2 regions of the Ornithinibacillus liuyingii genome follow, and region 2 is predicted to be linked to the other one. Evidence: a T-box and tRNA genes for the amino acid it is inferred to sense, from the RefSeq annotation. Region 2 holds a T-box; the other holds one or more tRNA genes.
What was found. A T-box is a leader RNA that pairs with one kind of tRNA and senses whether it is charged. The one in region 2 lies ahead of argS (arginine--tRNA ligase), so its partner is inferred to be a tRNA-Arg.
Positions count from the first base shown of each region.

Region 1: it has a tRNA-Arg gene. The T-box ahead of argS (arginine--tRNA ligase) is inferred to sense a tRNA for this amino acid. The anticodon was not compared.

Region 1 covers NZ_JBPWOS010000020.1:23,784-34,328, forward strand. Annotated here, with positions in the region: gene aroC (chorismate synthase) at 1-733, shown strand, start outside; gene hisC (histidinol-phosphate transaminase) at 755-1,846, shown strand; gene ACSKT4_RS18920 (prephenate dehydrogenase) at 1,865-2,968, shown strand; gene aroA (3-phosphoshikimate 1-carboxyvinyltransferase) at 2,980-4,272, shown strand; partial or broken gene ACSKT4_RS18930 (calcium/proton exchanger) at 4,375-4,749, opposite strand; gene ACSKT4_RS18935 (hypothetical protein) at 4,840-6,111, opposite strand; gene ACSKT4_RS18940 (helix-turn-helix transcriptional regulator) at 6,310-6,846, shown strand; gene ACSKT4_RS18945 (ABC transporter ATP-binding protein) at 6,916-7,626, shown strand; gene ACSKT4_RS18950 (ABC transporter permease) at 7,619-8,323, shown strand; gene ACSKT4_RS18955 (hypothetical protein) at 8,448-8,597, shown strand; tRNA gene ACSKT4_RS18960 (tRNA-Arg) at 8,898-8,971, opposite strand; tRNA gene ACSKT4_RS18965 (tRNA-Ile) at 9,036-9,109, opposite strand; tRNA gene ACSKT4_RS18970 (tRNA-Gly) at 9,119-9,192, opposite strand; tRNA gene ACSKT4_RS18975 (tRNA-Phe) at 9,363-9,438, opposite strand; tRNA gene ACSKT4_RS18980 (tRNA-Ser) at 9,516-9,608, opposite strand; tRNA gene ACSKT4_RS18985 (tRNA-Ala) at 9,690-9,762, opposite strand; tRNA gene ACSKT4_RS18990 (tRNA-Leu) at 9,798-9,883, opposite strand; tRNA gene ACSKT4_RS18995 (tRNA-Gly) at 9,891-9,965, opposite strand; tRNA gene ACSKT4_RS19000 (tRNA-Lys) at 9,990-10,062, opposite strand; tRNA gene ACSKT4_RS19005 (tRNA-Thr) at 10,227-10,302, opposite strand; tRNA gene ACSKT4_RS19010 (tRNA-Asp) at 10,461-10,537, opposite strand.
Region 2 covers NZ_JBPWOS010000001.1:41,307-51,851, forward strand. Annotated here, with positions in the region: gene ACSKT4_RS00255 (cell wall hydrolase) at 106-696, opposite strand; gene ACSKT4_RS00260 (hypothetical protein) at 1,004-1,480, shown strand; gene ACSKT4_RS00265 (hypothetical protein) at 1,455-1,688, opposite strand; gene ACSKT4_RS00270 (ATP-binding protein) at 1,777-3,048, opposite strand; T-box leader at 3,205-3,431, shown strand; gene argS (arginine--tRNA ligase) at 3,475-5,157, shown strand; gene trhA (PAQR family membrane homeostasis protein TrhA) at 5,280-5,918, shown strand; gene ACSKT4_RS00285 (ZinT family metal-binding protein) at 6,242-7,225, shown strand; gene ACSKT4_RS00290 (CobW family GTP-binding protein) at 7,334-8,350, shown strand; gene ACSKT4_RS00295 (GTP-binding protein) at 8,395-9,594, shown strand; gene rpsN (30S ribosomal protein S14) at 9,622-9,891, shown strand; gene ACSKT4_RS00305 (DUF72 domain-containing protein) at 10,176-10,545, shown strand, end outside.

The DNA.
Region 1 (10,545 bases), on a different contig from region 2:
TGCGAAAAAGCTCCTCTATCTCCTTGGCATCGACATAACAGCCCATGTCATTGAAATCGGCGGAATCCAAGCAAAAGATCGGGATTTCCATGATATTACCGATTTGAAGCAACGCACAGAGATTTCCCCAGTGCGCTGTTTTGATCAAACTAAAGAACAGCAAATGATGAAAGCAATTGATGTAGCAAAGAAAAATGGGGATTCCATCGGGGGAGTCATAGAAATAGTAGTCGAAGGAATGCCACCAGGGGTTGGCAGCTATGTACATTACGACCGGAAGCTCGATTCCAAGCTAGCAGCAGCCATTGTCAGTATCAACGCATTTAAAGGGGTAGAATTTGGTTTAGGATTTGAGATGGCTAGAAAGCCTGGCAGTCAGGTGCATGATGAAATTCTTTGGAATGAAGAAACCGGCTATGTTCGAAACACGAATCGATTAGGTGGTTTTGAAGGTGGAATGTCGACTGGAATGCCTATTGTTGTCAGAGGCGTTATGAAGCCAATCCCTACCTTATACAAGCCGCTTCAAAGTGTTGATATCGAGACAAAAGAACCGTTTACAGCAAGTATTGAACGATCTGATAGCTGTGCTGTTCCTGCCGCAAGTGTTGTTGCCGAAGCAGTAGTGGCCTGGGAACTTGCTGCAGCTATTACCGAGCAATTTACTAGTGATCGTATGGATGCATTAAAACAAGCTGTGGCAGAACAGCGGAACTATGCCAAAACATTTTAACCTACCTTAGGAGGACTCGTCATGAAATGGAAAAAGCAAATTCTACCGTTACGCGCATATCAACCCGGTAAGTCCATTGAATCGGTGAAAAAACAGTACCACCTTGAAGAAATCATCAAACTAGCTTCCAATGAAAACCCGTATGGCTATTCACCAAGTGTCGATCAAGCATTACTAAATGGGGATTCATCCTATACCTTTTACCCAGATGGAAGCGCAGCGAACTTAAAAACGACACTAGCCTCCCATTTACATGTAGAGGAAAATCAACTCCTCATTACGAACGGTACCGATGAATTAATTCAAATCATTTCACGTGCCATGCTAGAGCCTGGAAAGAATACGGTGATGGCTGCTTGCACCTTTCCACAGTATAAGCATGCCGCTATTATTGAAGGTGCCGAAGTACGTGAAGTGGAGCTAGTCAATGGATTCCATGATTTGAATACGATGCTCACTAAAATGGATGATCAAACCGCAATTGTGTGGCTGTGTAATCCGAATAACCCAACTGGGACATATATCCCGGAAGAAGAAATTCGCCGATTTTTAATACAGGTTCCAAGCGATGTTTTAGTTGTCCTCGATGAAGCATATCAGGAATATGTGACCGAGTCATCTAACTCCCTTTCACTTACACAACAATTTTCGAACTTGATTATCATGCGAACTTTTTCTAAGATTTACGGTCTTGCAAGCTTTCGGATTGGATACGGTATTTCCACTAGCACTACTATTCAGTGCTTAGAGCCTGTACGTCTTCCGTTCAACACAAACGTCTTAGGTCAACTTGCAGCAACAACCGCTCTCTCAGACCAGGATTTCGTACAATCTTGCCGAGCGCATAATACAGCTGAGTTACAACAGTATTATGGCTTTTGCGAGGAACATAGTCTACCTTACTTTCCTTCACAAGGGAATTTCATCTTAATTAACGTAAAACGAGATGCTGATGAAGTGGCGGAATATTTATTAACCAAAGGACTTATTGTACGTTCTGGGAAATCATTAGGATTTCCAACCTCCGTCCGCATCACCATTGGCAAAAAAGAGCAAAACGAGAAGGTAAGAAATGCATTACAAGAACTAATTACCGAAAAAGTTAGGCCATAAACAACAGGAGGTATTGGCATGCATGGTAAAATATTAATTGTAGGACTAGGGCTAATTGGTGGATCTTTAGCCCTTGCAATAAAAAAACAGCATCCAGAAGCACGAATCTATGGTTATGATGTAAATACTAATGAACTAACTACAGCTAAGTCGCTACATGTAATTGACGAAGAAGCTACTTCTCTACGTGAAGGTGCAGAAATAGCGGACGTCATCATCCTGTCTACTCCTGTTTTACAAATGGAGAAAGTAATGAAGCAATTGTCACAGATCGAATTAAAGAATGATGTCATCATAACCGATACTGGTAGTACGAAGATTGGCATAATGAAACTTGCAGAACAGCTATGGCATGATACCAACGTAACCTTCATCGGCGGACATCCGATGGCAGGCTCACATAAATCCGGGGTAGAAAGCGCTAAGGATCACCTATTCGAAAATGCCTATTACGTTCTCACCCCTTATAACCATTCTCTCACTCGAGTAGATGAGCTAAAGCAATGGCTCCGTGGAACGAATGCAAAATTCCTAGTAGTAGACACAGAAGAACATGACTATGTTACCGGCGTTATCAGCCACCTACCACATATTATTGCATCTGGTTTGGTTAATCTCGCCAGAAAAGAGGATGAAAGAAACCCTCTGATTAAAATGCTAGCCGCTGGAGGTTTTCGAGATATTACACGAATCGCATCCAGTAATCCACAGATGTGGAAGGATATTGTATTTCATAATCGCAGCAATTTATTAAGATTATTAAACAAGTGGACAGAGGAAATCGAGAAGTTCCAGCAAGTGTTAGAAAGAGGCGATGACCTAGCCATTTCTCACTTCTTTGCAGATGCAAAGGAATACCGTGATTCTCTTCCAGTTCGTTCTAAAGGCGCCATCCCTGCGTATTATGATTTATATGTTGATGTCCTTGATGTCCCTGGAGCCATTGCAAAAGTCACGACATTACTTGCTGAGCATGGGATAAGCATTACGAACCTGCACATTATGGAAAATAGAAAGGGACTGCTTGGTGTTTTACAAATTAACTTTTCAAAGCATGACGACCGCAGTAAAGCACAAACGCTCCTAACCTATCATAACTATAAAACCTATGAAACGGCCTAAGGAGGATAAACATGACAAGAAAAAAATTAAGCAAATTGGAACACGGTCTTTCTGGAACTATTCATATACCAGGAGATAAATCCATCTCCCATAGAGCGATTATGTTTGGCGCATTAGCGAAGGGTAAAACAAGTGTAACAGGCTTCCTTCCTGGTGAAGACTGCTTAAATACGATTTCCTGTTTTAGACAACTAGGTGTTGATATTGTCCAGAATGGAACCCAAGTAGAAATTAACGGGCTCGGAATCGAACACCTACAGGAACCGAAGGAAGTACTCGATGTCGGAAACTCTGGTACTACCATTCGACTTCTGTCCGGAATTCTTGCAGGACTTGGATTTTATTCCTGTATCCAAGGGGATGCATCCATTGCCAAAAGACCGATGAAGCGAATAGTCGACCCACTACGTTTAATGGGAGCAAATATTGACGGTAGACAAGGTGGAATGTATACACCACTAACCGTACGAGGACAAAATTTACATGGGATTCAATATGAATTACCAGTCGCCAGTGCCCAAGTAAAATCCGCCATATTACTAGCTGGATTATTAGCGGACGGAACGACAACCGTTATCGAACCCGAACGTACACGTGATCATACGGAAAGAATGCTGCATGCATTCGGAGTATCCATAAACAGGTCAGGAAATAACGTATCGATTGAGGGGAAACAACACTTAACTGCGACTAGCATCGAAGTCCCAGGTGATATCTCATCTGCTGCATTCTTTTTAGTGGCTGGAGCCATTGTTCCTCAAAGTCAGATTACCTTACACCATGTCGGAATCAATCCTACCCGAACTGGAATCATCGATGTCCTGTTGAACATGGGTGCCACCTTAACTACTTTAAATCAAAACGAAGAAGCAATGGAGCCATACGCAGACATACAAGTGAAAGCCTCCTCCCTACACGGAGTAGAAATCGGCGGAGAAATTATCCCTAGACTAATTGATGAAATTCCGATTATCGCCCTAGCTGCTACACAAGCAGAAGGAACCACTGTCATTAAAGATGCCGCAGAACTCAAGGTAAAGGAAACAAATCGCATTGACATCGTAGCACAAGAACTGAGTAAGATGGGAGCACATATTGAAACAACAGAAGATGGCATGATCATTCATGGTAACACTAAACTGAAAGGTGCCATTGTAAATAGCCACGGGGATCACCGAATTGGAATGATGTTAGCAATTGCCAGTACGATTGCAGAGGGAGAGACTATCCTGGAAAACAGTGAGGCGATAGATGTTTCTTATCCTGGGTTTTTTGGGAGTCTAAGTGAACTAGCGGGACACTAAACTCTGTCCCTCCTGCTATGAATCCATACGGGTTAATATAGAATGGGGCAAAGCTCCTTTCCTTATAGAAAGGAGACTAAAGTCCCTTTCTCCATTCATCTTCTATAAAAAATACACCCCAATGCCCATAACCAAATAAGCAGGGAGTAAAATAGCTCCTTCAAACCAATTTATATCACCATCATTGGTTATTACAATTGTTAAGTACCGCTTTACCATACTAATTAATTCTGGCCAGGTAAATACAAGTGGCATGAATGTAGGAAATAGTAGCGATAGTAGCACAAGGACAGGTAAAACAAACATTTCGACTTGTAGTGTATATCCTATCGCAATTTCTACGGCTACATCCATGTTATTTTAATTTGCTATTACTTACGTGGAAGCATGTTCTGCAGCCTTCCTAACAATCGCTACCATGATAATACCAATAAATAATTCAAACCACCCAAATGATTCTCCAACAATGTCGAATGTCCCACGTTAGATTATCCGCACTCGAGAAGTATTATTTTTAGATAACAAGGCGATTCATTTTTACTGATTACTTGATTTAATAACGAATGTTTACCTAGGAATGTTCACTGCGTCCCACACCACCTGTAGTTCCTCCCTTAATGGGATAATTTCCTCCTTTACCAACACCCTTAAATCCTTTTCTTGCCCTCGTTCAATATAACTTTGTGCCTGGTAAAGACTATTAAATAAATATTCTGTAGCCATCAAGATTTGATAATATTCAGCTACTGTTTCTTTAACATCAGGAGGCAAAGTATGTCTTAGAATATTTACCCTTCCATTAACTTTATTGTATAACAACTTAGCATCATCTTGATTACCTTCTTTATAGACACCATTCTCATACATAATAATAAGCTCTTCAGATTCAGCCAGAAGACTTTCTAGTTGTCGTTTAATCTTTCCCCAGAATATTTCTTTATCTATATTCACTTCATATTCTGGTTCGTTTTCGGAATCCTCCCTTGCTGAATACTTGTTTATTCTAATCTCTGGAACAACAAATCCCCTTAATAAGTGTGATTGCTCCGAGTATATGTCACATAATCCATCCTCACAAGACGTAACAAGTACTTCATTTCCTAAAATGTTGGTTAGATCTACATTTCCTGCAATCAAGTTTAACGCATTATCCGATGTTAAATTATCCCGCTTATCTAGCTTGTCCTTTTCATCATATTCTTTCCATTTTTCAGCATCTCTTTTTGATGTGAATAGCTCAAGCGTAATATCTTCCAAATCATAATATTTCCCGTTCATGATTTCATATTTCTCTTCCTCAACGGGATTTATTAGCTCCTCATACGATAAGGTATTGCTAACGATTGGAAACAAGTAATATTCCCAATGTGTCCTACATTCATGAAATTTGTAATACCCTTTTTCTGTATCCTTTGACATATACCAACATTGCTCTGGAGCATTATAAAACACGTCCTGTACAGGCACTTCCGATGTATTGAAATAGCTTAGATCTGGTTTAACCTCAATCCAAGATTGATTGGCATTATCATCATATCTTGATTGTAAATCGTAAATAAGAGCTCCTTGTGGCTCATACTTTATGATTCTAATATTGCTTTCATTGTCTTCTCCGTTTCCACCAGCAGTTTCAATAAATTCTTCCAGTAGCTCTACATTTCGTAAAGCATTATGCTTAAATACCACATCTGTTTCACTCGGAATATATTCTTCCGGCTCCGTATCTAAATCTTCTTTGGATAAATCATCATTATTTCCTGATTCCTTTGTTGTACATCCAGCTAAGATAACAACTAGTGCGATGATAACGATGAATCTATATTTCATTAATTTTCTCATTTTCCACCCTCATATTTAATGATTGTTAAATACATTCTAGCATTTAACTTAATATAATTGAAAAAGAACATTGCATATTCCTCTCTATACTTCTTCTCCCTGACTTACACCACTTTATTACTTACCTATTGACAATCCAGCCATTACCTATTATATTTACTTATATATTCAACGTTGAATAATCAAAGGAGTATTACTGTGACAAAATTATTAGTATTAGCTATGCTTAGTATCCAGCCAATGTCTGGTTATGAAATTAAATCTATGCTTGAACTAAACGATTCCCCAAGATGGGCTGGTGTTTTGCCCGGTTCCATCTACAATGCTCTTAAAAAGCTTGAAAAAGAGGGATACATTGAAATAGCCAGTATCGAAAGCAATGGACATCGGCAAAAGGCTATTTATAAAATCACCGCAAGTGGTGAAGCATTTCAAAGAGAGTTAGCACTAGAATGCCTTGGAAACGCCAAGGTCTATTATCCGACTGATTTATATTCCGGAATATCATTGGCTGATCAACTACCTAAAGAAGAAGCAATTGATCACTTAACTAAGAATAAAGAAAAATTATTGCTTGAATCACAAGCTGTAAAAACAGGTTTAAAAGCAAAAGAAAAAGCTCTACAGGGTGAAATTCCCCCATTAACTCGTATTGTATTTGAGCATATGTTTGAAATGATTGAATCACAGCTTCGGCTTATCGAAGCTACTATTTCCATCATAAAGCAGAAATAACAAAGCCACTAGCAATGGCTTTGATTTTTACCCACATAGTCAAAGTTGAATATACAAAGGAGAATGTGTATGGAATTGATCAAATTTATCAATGTTGAAAAGAGCTTTAAAGGTAGAAAAGTAATCAGTGGATTGAATTTTTCAATTCACGCAAATGAAGTCGTTGCATTACTCGGGGCCAATGGGTCCGGGAAAACGACTACGATTCGAATGCTATTAGGTATCAGCAAACCAGATAGTGGAAGAATCACGAGATGGACAAAAGACTTTAACCAAAAGGTAGGGGCTCAGTTACAAACAACACCATTTTTTGAAGGCCTAAGTGTCATAAATAACTTAAAGCTTTTCAATACCTTTTATCAATCTAAGATTACTACTGAAAAGATGGAACGAATATTAAGAGACTACAATCTATTGGATGTAAAGAACACATTGGCTTCTAAGCTTTCCTTAGGTCAACAAAAACGGTTAGCCATTAGTATTACAACCTTACATGACCCTGATTTTGTTATTTTAGATGAACCCTCTGCCGGTCTAGATCCTAGTGGACAACGCGAGGTACAAAACATGATTCGCCACCTAAAGTCGAAAGGGAAAAGTGTCTTATTTTCTTCTCATGATATGTTGGAAGTTCGCAATTTGGCTGACCGCATCTTCATTATGGGAAAAGGAAGATTGTTAGTAGAAGGAAAACCTGAAACATTACTTAATAAATACAACGTTGGGGATTTTGAAGAGCTATTTAATCATCTCATGAAAAAGGAGGAATATTATGTTTAATATAATTGGAATTTCGCTTAGTAAGGATATTAAAGATTACTATCTCTTATTCTGGTCTATTTTTCTACCAATTGGTATATTTACTACCTTGTCTCTTTTGGCTATCAATGTTAATGGCAATTTATTGTTCGGCATTTTAACATTAAGTATCTTTTTTTATTGCTGTACAACGAATAGCTTTGCCATCTTTGCTCAAAGAAAGCGTGGGGTTTATGAATTATTGACCATTACACCATTCTCTTTATGGAAATATCTTAGCAGCATTACCATTAGCCAAACAATTATTGCCTGTACCGTTTCAAATATTTTATTGATAATCGAAAATGGTATATTTGATTTAACCTTATCGGTATTACAGATTCTATTATTTCTTCCATTTTTCTTTGTCGGTTCAGCCTTATTCACGCTAATTGGATTCTGCCTTTCTAGCTTTCCCAAAAACGAAGGGCAATTAAGTATCACGACTAATTTGGTCATGATTCCACTTTTTTTATGTAGTAGCGTGTTTTTCAATCTCGACAATTCTCCTAAGTGGGTACAATGGATTAGTTGGATTAATCCTGTAGAATGGCTACAATCTGGTTATCGCTCCATTTTAGAAAATCATGTTTCTATTTACTTCTTATCAATTGCCATTCTGTTCGCTTTTTTATTACTTTTTCTTTTCCTTTCTAAAATGACGTTTCGAGTCCAATAGTTTTTAACTACGAAATGCAAACATAGCTCGCCTTTTATCACAACGAATACTCTTATATAGTTTTAAAAAAAGCTCTGATTCCTATATACTAATAAGTAATAAATCAGAACTATAGGAGGTTGCGATGGAAAGAATAATTGATAATAATCGTGAAGCACATGAATGGTTACTGATTGCTGTTACAATATGCTCTCTACTTACGTTTAAAAAGATACGGAGATTAGAGCGTTATAAAAAGAAACTAGAACGTAACTTTAAATACTTTGACTTATAGAATAAAATAGCGGGGGAAAAGAGATTAAGGCTCTCTTTACCCTTTTTTTATTCTAATGGATAGCTAAGCCTCGGTTGAATATTAGAGGAATTTAGTTGTTGCTTGTGTTGGAGTGGTTCTTCTCAAAGTTAGATTTTTTATATAGATGTGTTATTTATGAAGATATGGTGATGAGGTTCAATAATTGGGGATATTGTATTCATTGAGTAAGGGAACTTATGTTAGGAGATTGAATAAAAACACAGAGAAAAGGAAGGACTTCATAATATGCAAGACCTTCCTAGTGTGTACCTTTATCAACGCGCCCTAGAGGATTCGAACCTCTGACCCACAGCTTAGAAGGCTGTTGCTCTATCCTGCTGAGCTAAGGGCGCAAAATATATCAACATGCAATTGTATGGAATCTGTATAAGTTGATCGATCAATTTACTTGCCTAATGGGCCTGAGTGGACTCGAACCACCGACCTCACGCTTATCAGGCGTGCGCTCTAACCAGCTGAGCTACAGGCCCATAAATTAATGGAGCGGGTGAAGGGAATCGAACCCTCGACATCAGCTTGGAAGGCTGGAGTTTTACCATTAAACTACACCCGCATAAAATTAGATTGGTTTATTATAACAGCTTACGAACGGTCATGCCCCTGCGTCTACAAGCATATTCAAGGAAGTTTATTCCTCGGGGCAACTCGTAGTGGATTCGGTGGATGTATCGCTCGTGGCTGGAGTTTTACCAAACTACACCCGCAATATCCCGAAATCTAAAATGGTGGCTCGGGACGGAATCGAACCGCCGACACACGGATTTTCAGTCCGTTGCTCTACCGACTGAGCTACCGAGCCAATTAATATAAGTTATACTCTACTCAAGCATCTGAACAAGATTACACATATTCAATAGTAACATCTAACATATTTTATGGAGGAGGTAGAGGGATTCGAACCCCCGCGCGGTTTGACCCGCCTGTCGGTTTTCAAGACCGATCCCTTCAGCCAGACTTGGGTATACCTCCATCAAATTGTAGTAATTCATCTAAAATTACAATCTACCAATCTGTTGTTCTAGTACTGAAGTAATAAATCAGATGGTAAAGTGGAGCCTAGCGGGATCGAACCGCTGACCTCCTGCGTGCAAGGCAGGCGCTCTCCCAGCTGAGCTAAGGCCCCATATCATAATAATTATATTAGTTAAGAGTTAATGATGCCGAGGACCGGAATCGAACCGGTACGGTAGTCACCTACCGCAGGATTTTAAGTCCTGTGCGTCTGCCAGTTCCGCCACCCCGGCATTATATTGGAGCGGAAGACGGGATTCGAACCCGCGACCCCCACCTTGGCAAGGTGGTGTTCTACCACTGAACTACTTCCGCTCGATATAAAACTATTTGATATGATGAGCCATGAAGGATTCGAACCTTCGACCCTCTGATTAAAAGTCAGATGCTCTACCGACTGAGCTAATGGCTCATGTTATTTAAATTATACTTAGTTAACTTGAGCGTTCTTCAAGGTGGACCCCAGCATCTTCTTGCCTATTCTAGGATGTGTATGCTTCGGGGTTACTCGTAGCTTAATCGGCGGAAGTGGTGCTCGTTGCTCTACCGACTGAGCTAATGGCTCATAGTAAAAAGTGGTGCCGGCCAGAGGACTTGAACCCCCAACCTACTGATTACAAGTCAGTTGCTCTACCAATTGAGCTAGGCCGGCATGATAATTATTCGCCTATTAAGTTTCTCTTTTTGCCGAATAGTCCCCTGTATCTTCCAGCATATTCAAGGTTGTTTATGCTTCGGGGTTACTCGTAGCTTATTCGGTAGAAGTATTGCTCGTTGCTCTACCAATTGAGCTAGGCCGGCATTGTGTAATGGCGGTCCGGACGGGACTCGAACCCGCGACCTCCTGCGTGACAGGCAGGCATTCTAACCAACTGAACTACCGGACCATAAAAAA
Region 2 (10,545 bases):
GTCATTACGTTATTAAAGGATTAAGGTGGAAATTTAGTAGTGGTTTGTCCATATGATAAAATCAGGTATTTGTGAAGGAAGATATCACAGAATACCTGATTTTGTCTATTTTGCAAAACGATGGTTACCTATTGTTATCGTAGTTTCGCGGGTTGTAATCCAATTACTGGTAGATGTTTTAGGATTGTAAAAATAAATAGAACCATTACCTTGTCCACGGAATGCGATAGCTTCATTTACTGCTTTCATGTCCTCTGATGTGTAGGTTGTGTTAATCTGACCGTTTTGAACTGGGGTAAATGCATAATGGCCGCCAGCAGAACGCTCATAGATTACATCTCTTATTGTGTTCGGAAATTCCTGATGGTCAACACGGTTCAAAATAACAGTTGCTACTGCTACTTTTCCTGCATATGGCTCACCCTTTGCCTCTGCATGAACTAGCTTGGCCATCAGTTGTTTGTCAGCCTGAGATATTGTATCCGGTACTTGAATGGTGTCGCCAATGAATAATTGATTACCAGATTGATTGTTTGCTATTTGCAGATTGGCTACAGTGGTACCATATTTTTGGGCAATAGACCAATAGGAATCACCTTTTTGAACCGTGTATGGAGTAGCACCAGCTAGTGTAGGAACTGCTATTATAGAGAGCGATAAAGTTGCTGTAATTAGAAGCTTTTTCAGTTTATTCATCATGTGAACCTCCTAGTTGTATTGGCTATCTACGAGATTACTAGATGTAACATCATTTTTCAGTAGTAAAAAATGGTAATCGTATTTATGAATGGTTAAAGTTAGAAGGGAAAAGGTATTGCGACACTAGTGGAATTATTTGCCTAATGTGTAATGGTCCTAAAAAGTGGTATGTTTACCATTAGAAGGCAGGAACATTACAGTTATTTCAGAATGATGACGTTGTTCGTCAGTTATGCAAGGTGGGGACAAAGTTTGCTATGCTAATAGACGTCTATGAGTTTTTTCTAAGGAAGGAAAATATATCGTGAGTAAATGGTTTCTAGTAAATAGCATATTTTTTGTGGTAGTGGTATGGAAAGTACTTGGCCACTATTCATACCCTAAGGTAGGGGTACATATTTGGTTCGGGATAATAGGGGCTATTCTCATCCTCTATAATTGGACAAGACATGCTGTGTTTAAAACGATTCGAAATGTCCAAAGTAGAAGGACAAAAATAAGGCTAGCGAATATTTCTAAACGAGTAGTCACAATCCATCGATGGACAGGAAATATTGCATTTGGTTTGTTATCAATCCATGCCTTCTTGGTTATTTCTCGTTACGGATTTTCATTACAGCATACTAAAATGGTTGTCGGATTGATCGCATTGGCTATCTTGGCTATTCAAGTTTTAACTGGATGGTTACGCTTGTTTAAACCAACAATTCAACTTAGATTTTTTCACTTATATACAGGTATGGTTCTTTTTTTTCTTATATGGATTCACATCCTCCTTTAACAGTATTTAAAATAAAATAAAAAGAACCGTTTTCCCATTGCTTTGGATTTCGGTTCTTGTGTTTGGTGCGGTATAAGTAGTCTTTTTTTGTCTTTGTTTTTCTTGTTCTTAAATCAAGATGCACAAAAGGGCTGCGGTTAATTTCTGGATTCAGTCTTCCTTCGCGAATTTGCTTTTCGCGTTTTTTTAATGCTTTTGACTTACCCATATTATCACTCCTAATTCAGTAGTAAGTAAATTATATAGGAAATAATACAAATAAGAAATAAAAAAGTAGAAAGCTTTTATCCTTCCTACTAAAAACCAACTCGGCCCGTGCTTGGCTCTGATATCCAATCTTGTTTTTGTGCTTTCCTAGTATTTTCTTGTAAATCATTGATAATTTTATCAATGTTTACATGATTATTATAATGCGATTCTAAGGCAATCGACATATAAATTTCATTTAGTTGTGAAATAGACAGACCTTTTGTCTTTTGTACTAATTCTTCGATAGCGGAATTAGTAAGAAATTCGCCAATTCCTTTTTTATTTACAATGTACTCCCTTCTTAGTACCTCATCTGGTTGCTTTATTTCATATGCCCGGTCGAAGCGTCCAGCACGATTAATTAATGCAGGGTCTATTTTTTCAGGGTAGTTAGTTGTTCCGATTAAAAATATACCTTCCTTAGTCGTTGCTCCATCTAATGTATTCAAAAAGACCGAACGAGCTTCAGTTGGCATAGAATCGATATCCTCAATTACGAGAACCATAGGTGCAAGCCTTAACACTTTAGAGAAAATTTCTCTTATGGAATAACTCGAGGTGTATTCGGTAATTTGCCAATACACTATTGGAGCTGACACACTTCCAGCGATGGATTTCACTAAAGTTGTCTTTCCATTTCCTGGACTACCATATAATAAAATGCCTCTTTTATAAGGTATGTTATATTGTTTAAAGAATTGGCCACTATTGAGGAAAAATTCATCAATTGAGCGGAATATATCGGATTTAAGACTCTCCTCTAATAAAACATCCTCTCGATCAATTTGATGTGTAATTTTTTCCTTAGAACGGATAAGGCCATCTTCTGTATCGGTATAAATTGTAATTCCATTTAACATATAATTCTTTTCCATATTTTCAAAATAAGAAACAAATTCTAGAATTTGGTCATCACTTTTGGCAAATAATAAGTTCTCATTATATGGATGATGGAATGTGTAGATTGGAATGGTTACTAGTGCAACTTCAAACTGTGAAAAGTAAAAAATATTATTTAATGTAGAGTACCTGACTGTATGTTTGCCTCTTTCCTTCATAACTAAGTCAGATAATCCAACAGAATCATAAACATGTGCAATGATTTCAATATCATTTGGATGGCGAAGAAGAATTTCTTGAATAACATCACTGGAGTCGGCAAATCTCTCAGAATCCGTATTATAAAGCATAAAGCCGTCACCTTTATGTTCAGTTAGATAATCAATTATCTTATTAATTACACTTGCGTATGTAAAATAATTCGTATTTTCTTTACTATGCTCATCCAAATAATGTATTAGTGTGTTAATTTTTTTCATTGACAAATCCTTTCTATCGTTTTAGTTATGGTAAAATTATACTATAGTGCCATTATTTTTACTAACAAAATTAGTAAGGTAATTTCGAGTTTTGCATTAGATAAAATGTTCGTGACAATGATTAGCTTAATCTGTTATAATGTTTTCAATTATTAGTGAAAATCGATGAAAAAGAGAGTAGTTGTTTGTGAGGCTTAGCGAGCTAGGGTTTGGTGGGAGCCTAGTGCTTGCACAGACAATGAACCGGACTTTGGAGATGCTTACCTGAAATAATAGTAGGGATGGCCGGGGGAGAACCTCGTTAACAATACTTAAGTGGTTTTTAATGATGTTAAAAACAAATGGAGTGGTACCGCGGGATCATGATAGCTCTCGCCTCTTAAAATTCATAAGAGGCGAGAGCTTTTTTATATAGGAGGAAAAGACATGATATTTAAACAAGCGTTTGCAGAACAAGTAACCAAATTAGTAGAGGGAATAATTCCGTATGAAACTGTTTTAAAGATGATTGAAAAACCAAAGTATGAGTCCCATGGAGACTTTGCTTTCCCTTGTTTTGAGCTAGCCAAACATTTCGCGAAATCTCCGACTATCATTTCAGCAGAGCTAGCAGAAAAGTTTGATTCACCATTATTTGAAAAAGTAGAATCAGTCGGTGGATATATTAATGTCTTCTTACAGAAGGAAAAGGTAGCATCACAGACTATCAAATCAATTCTAGAAAAGAAAAACCATTATGGTGATGAAATGATTGGTAACAATAAAACGCTCACGATTGATTTTTCTTCGCCAAATATTGCTAAACCATTTTCAATGGGACACTTGAGATCAACGGTTATTGGGAATGCATTATCCCTTATTGCGGAGAAGAGTGGTTACCAGGTTATTCGTCTTAATCATCTTGGTGACTGGGGAACACAATTTGGTAAGCTTATCGTAGCTTATAAGAAATGGGGGATAGAAGAGAAGGTACGAAAAAGTCCGATAAAAGAATTACTAGCACTATATGTGAAATTCCATGAAGAGGCGGAGAAGGACCCTTCCTTAAATGAATTAGGTCGAGCAGCATTTAAGAAACTGGAGCATGGGGATGAGGAAACCATTCAATTATGGCAGTGGTTCCGTGATGAGTCACTAAAAGAATTTATGAAAATATACACTCAACTAGGAATATCATTTGATTCCTTTGATGGAGAAGCGTTCTATAATGATAAAATGGAGAAAGTAGTTAAGCGATTATCCGCTAAAGGTTTATTAGTAGAGTCACAAGGTGCTTATGTAGTGGAATTAGAAGGGTTCCCCCCTAGCCTTATTAAAAAAAGTGATGGAACGACATTATATGCTACCCGTGATCTAGCAGCAGCTATCTATCGTCAGGAGACTTACCAGTTTACAAAGTCGTTATATGTAGTAGGTTATGAACAGACACTACACTTCAAACAGCTGTTTGCAGTACTAGAAAAAATGGGATATTACTGGCAAAAAGGAATGGCACATATTCCGTTTGGTATGATATTAAAAGAAGGAAAGAAAATGTCTACCAGAAAAGGGAAACTAGTTTTATTAGAAGAGGTTATTGAAGAAGCGATACAATTAGCTTTACGTAATATTGAAGAAAAGAATCCTAATTTATCAAATAAAGAAGAGGTAGCGAAACAAGTCGGGGTAGGGGCAATTATATTCCATGATTTAAAGAACTTTCGTTTACATGATATTGAGTTCTCATTAGAAGATATGCTGCGTTTTGAAGGGGAAACAGGACCATATGTTCAATATACACATGCACGTGCAGCATCTTTATTGAGGAAGGGGAAGTATGTAGAGCAATCGAATGATGGGAGTACATTTATAGATCCAGAAGCATGGCCGATTATTAAGCTACTTATGGATTTTCCACAAACCATTACGAGAGCATTGGATGATTATGATCCATCACAAATTGCAAAAATCTTACTGGATATCTCCAAATCCTTTAATAAGTATTACGCGGTTGTCAAAATATTAGATGAGCCACATAAACAAGCAAGACTTTCATTAGTATATGCTGTTAACATTGTTTTAAAAGAAGGTTTACGTTTATTGGGAATTAAAGCTCCAGAAGAAATGTAACTTCATGCTATAATGAAGTATATGGATTAACAGTTTTGCAGTACGAAGAGTTATTAAAATTGTTTTATTTAGTCATACTGGATTAATGTTAACGAATCATAATGAAGTAAAGGATGATGGGATTGGCAGAAACACATACCTTTTCGAAGGGTGAGGAAATCGCTAATGCGATAACACATGGCATAGGGGTTGTACTTAGTATTGCTGGGTTAGTATTACTTATCGTATTCGCTGCATTGAATGGAACTGCTTTACATGTAGTTAGCTTTACTATCTTTGGTGCAACAATGGTTATATTGTACACATCTTCTACATTAGTGCATGCACTACCACAGGGTAAAGCAAAAGATTTATTCGAGATATTTGATCATTCATCTATTTACTTATTTATTGCTGGAACATATACTCCATTTACATTGCTAGTGATTAAAGGTTCTCTAGGTTGGTCAATGTTTGGAATTATTTGGGGCCTAGCAATAGCGGGAATAGTATTTAAAGCTTACTTTGTAAAGAAGTTCCTTTTTACTTCCACGCTATTATATTTGTTAATGGGGTGGATGGTAGTATTAGGATGGAACCGAATTGTTGAAAATTTAGCACATGCAGGGGTTGTGTTACTCGTTGTTGGTGGATTATGCTACACCATTGGAACGGTATTCTATATGTGGCGAGCATTTAAATATCATCATATGGTCTGGCATCTTTTCGTGCTTGCCGGTACTATTTGTCATTTCTTTTGTGTGCTATTGTACCTTGTGTAAGGAATTTAAGTATATGCTTATTAGAGAGTTAGGTGTCGTCCTAACTCTTTTTTTTTGTTTTTCTTTTATAGTCTTTGTTGTTCCTGCATCTTCAGAAGGAAAATGTACAATCTAGGAATGCTAGAATTTTAGTATTTACTAAATACCAAGTATAAAAATATTAATAGATCTTTTGTCTACAGAATATTAGTTTTTTAAGCTATTCTACTATTGTTGAATATGAAGCGATTAAAAATACAGATAAGATTACTTGACGTTAAAAGGTTAAGCGTGTATGCTATAAATCGTAATCATTACGATTTAGGAGAGGGGAGTTATTTAATATGAAGGTCATTTTGTTGAAAGGGTTAGGTGCACTAGTTCTAATTATGATACTAGTTGGATGTCAAGATTCATCTTCGAATGAAAAGGAGCCAATAAATTCCAAGGACGAGGTACCGTCTGAGTCAAACAAGGATGCAACAGAAATTAATGTAACTATAGATGGATTAGCTGATCATTATCATACTGGTAGTACAATTCAATTAACTGCTACTACGGATAAAGAAGTAGATCATCCACATTGGCATTGGTTTACGCTAGATCCAGGAGCTTCTGAGTGGGAAGTAATTGAAGGACAAACTACGGAAAAATACGAGGGAGAAGCTAAATTGGATGGTGTACAGCTTAAAGCAGTTCTTTATGATGATAATCATGAAGTTTTGGGTGAATCTGAGCCTGTTACAATTACCATAGACGATCATCATGGACTTGGTCATGATGAAGAAGCTAAAAAAATATATGCTGGGTACTTTGAAGATAGTCAAATAAAAGATCGTACATTATCGGATTGGGAAGGTGACTGGCAGTCTGTCTATCCATATTTATTAGATGGTACACTAGATGAGGTGTTTGCTCACAAAGCAGAGGAAGATGACAGCAAAACAGTTGAAGAATACAAAGAGTATTATGATAGAGGCTATAAAACAGATGTTAATCGAATCGTAATTGAGGAAGATATTGTAACATTCTATGAAAATGGAAATGAATATTCGGGTAAATTTACGTACGATGGATATGAAATATTAGAGTATGATGCAGGAAACAGGGGAGTACGTTATATCTTTAAACATGAGGATGGAGTGGAAGGAGTTCCAACGTACATTCAATTTAGTGATCATAGTATTTATCCTACTGATTCTTATCATTTTCACCTTTATTGGGGTGATGACCGAGATGCGTTATTGAATGAATTGGATCACTGGCCTACATACTACCCATCTGAATTGGATGGAGATGGTATTGTAACAGAAATGATTGCTCATTAATTTCGATGACAATTTGAATCATATCATATTTAACACAAGGAGGGGACTGTCCCTTCTTGTGTTAGGTTTTCTTATAATAGTCGATAACACACTTAAAGGAGGTTCTAAATGCTCAAACAACATAAAATTCCTGTCACCATTTTAACCGGATTTTTAGGTGCTGGGAAAACAACGCTGTTAAACCGATTATTAAGAGATGAGCAAAATCGACGTGCGGCAGTCATTATTAATGAATACGGTGATACCGGAATTGACTCAGAGCTTGTCATAAAGACACACGAGGAAATAATAGAAATCAACAAAGGATGCATTTGTTGTAATGTACGTGGAGATTTGATTAAGGTTCTGAAAAATTTAATCGTTAAAATGGCCAAAAGGGAGATCCATTTAAGTCGAATTATTATTGAAACAACTGGACTAGCAAACCCAGCACCTGTTATTCAAACCTTTCTAATGGATGAAGTAATGGCATATTGGTTTGACATAGACAGTGTTTGTACGGTTGTAGATTCGAAGCATTTGCCCCTACATTTAGAGCAGGAAATCGCCCAGGAACAAATTGCTTTTGCGGATTTAATCATTATGAATAAAGCGGATTTAGTTTCTCAGGAGGAATTAGCAGATTTAAAGCTTCGGATTAAAAAGATGAACATGACAGCGGAAGTAATCACTACGACAAATAGTGAAGTACCCATTAATAAGCTAATAGGTGTTCAATCATTTGATTTAAGTGCGAAGCTTAAGATTCAATCGAACTTACTTACAGAATCCCATCATCATCACCATGATGACAATGTACATTCTATTATTCTAAAGTCAGACAAACCATTGTTCCTCGACCGTGTCAATAAATGGTTTACTTACCTTGTTCAAATGAAAGGAGAGTCGCTTTATCGATACAAAGGAATATTAAATGTAAAGGATATTGATAATCGAGTTGTTTATCAAGGGGTTCACATGCTATTTGCTAGTACAGAAGACCGGAAATGGAAACAAGATGAACCGAGAAAAAGTGAACTAATATTTATTGGAACAAAATTAGATGAAGAAGAGCTCAAGAAAGGATTTCGCTATTGTATAGATGAAAAATTCAAACTTCAAACTGAAGGATATTTTTTTAGATAGTTTATCGTAATGATTACGATTAACTATTGAAAGGGAGAATGTATATGACACAGAAGATACCAGTTACCGTATTAATTGGTTACTTAGGGGCAGGGAAAACAACCTTATTAAATCATGTTTTACACAACAGAGATGGGATGAAGGTAGCAGTTATTGTAAATGACATGAGTGAGATAAATATTGATGCAGGACTTGTGGAGAATGAAGGAACATTATCTAGAGTGGATGAGCAACTGGTCGAAATGTCCAATGGGTGCATATGTTGTACACTACGAGAAGATTTATTAATTGAAGTAGAAAAGTTAGCGAAGGATGGTAGGTTTGATTATATCTTAATTGAATCAACAGGAATTAGTGAGCCTATACCTGTGGCCCAGACATTTTCATATTTGGATGATCAATTAGGGATAGACCTTAACAAATATTGTCAATTAGATACGATGGTTACAGTAGTCGATGCTAGCCGTTTCTGGCATGACTTTGGATCAGGTGAAAGTTTGTTAGATCGGAAAGAAGCGATTTCGGAGGAGGATGAACGTGAAATAGCAGATTTATTAATTGACCAAATTGAATTCTGTGATGTGCTAGTTTTAAATAAGTGTGATCTAGTGGATGAAGCTGATTTAGAGAAACTCGAACAAGTTCTAAGAAAATTACAGCCAGAAGCGAAGTTCATTAGAACGACACATGGAGTAGTAGACCCAAAAGAAATTCTTCATACGAACTCTTTTGAATTTGAGAAAGCAAGTAGTTCTGCAGGATGGCTAAAAGAGCTGACCAATGGACCTCAAGGGCATGTACCGGAGACAGAGGAGTATGGGATTGCTTCATTTGTCTATGAACGCAGGCTACCTTTTCATTCGGTACGTCTATTAAGGTTTATCGAGACTATGCCTGAAAATATCGTACGGGCAAAAGGAATTATGTGGTTAGCAACAAGAAATGATTTTTCTGTTCTACTTTCGCAAGCAGGGTTATCTGCAAACATTGAGCCACTTGCATATTGGGTAGTGGCACTTCCTCCTAGTAGAAGAGAAGCCCTTTTACAAGAAAATCCAGAAGTCATGGAAACATGGGATTTGGAATTTGGTGATCGAAAGACACAGTTAGTTTTTATTGGACTTGATTTAGATAAAGAATATATTACGAAAGAATTGGATAACTGTTTATTAACGCCAGAGGAAATGGATAGTGACTGGAGTAAACTACCAGATCCGTTTCAATGGAATATCCAAACAGTATAAGCATAATAGTGAGGAGAATAATTTAAAATGGCTAAAAAATCAAAAGTAGTAAAAGCGATGAAACAACAAAGAATGATAGAAAAGTATGCTGAAATAAGAAGAGAGTTAAAGGAGAAGGGAGATTATGAAGCGCTTCGTAAACTACCGCGTGATTCCTCGCCAACAAGACTTAAAAACCGCTGCGCTGTGACTGGGCGTCCAAGAGGGTATATGCGCAAGTTTGGAATGTCAAGAATTGCTTTCCGCGAATATGCTCATAAAGGACAAGTACCAGGTGTAAAAAAATCTAGCTGGTAGAATAATCCTCCTTATATAAGGTATTAAAAAAGTAGTCAGGAAGGTTATGTTTACAAGAAGCATAGGGGTCTTAGCTAAAATGCTAATTCTTCATATGCTTCTTTTTATATGCACGTGGATCCCTCCGTATGGACAGGACTGGAACTGCTATTTATTTATGGTTCGTGTTACTACTTTCCTACTATACTATCTAGCAGAATAGGTGTTTACGATATAGTAGTGGTATATGATAGTATAGAGGATAATGTAACCTATTAGTTTATTATCACATAGGAGGAATCGGTATGATTTATATCGGACTAACTGGTTGGGGTGATCATGATTTATTATATACTGATGATATTAGACCAAGGGATAAATTAGCCGAGTACAGTAGTCACTTCCCTGTGGTTGAATTAGACGCCTCCTTTTATGCAATACAACCAGTACGTAATGCATTAAAGTGGGTGAAGGATACTCCAGATACTTTTCGTTTTGTTGTTAAAGCTTATCAAGGAATGACCGGACATCAACGAAAGGAGATTCCTTTTGAAAATAAAGAGATTATGTTTCAAGCCTTTATTGATTCCTTGACGCCTTTTCAAGAGGCCAATAAATTAGCGATGGTATTATTTCAGTTTCCACCGTGGTTTGGCTGTAATAGGGAAAATGTAA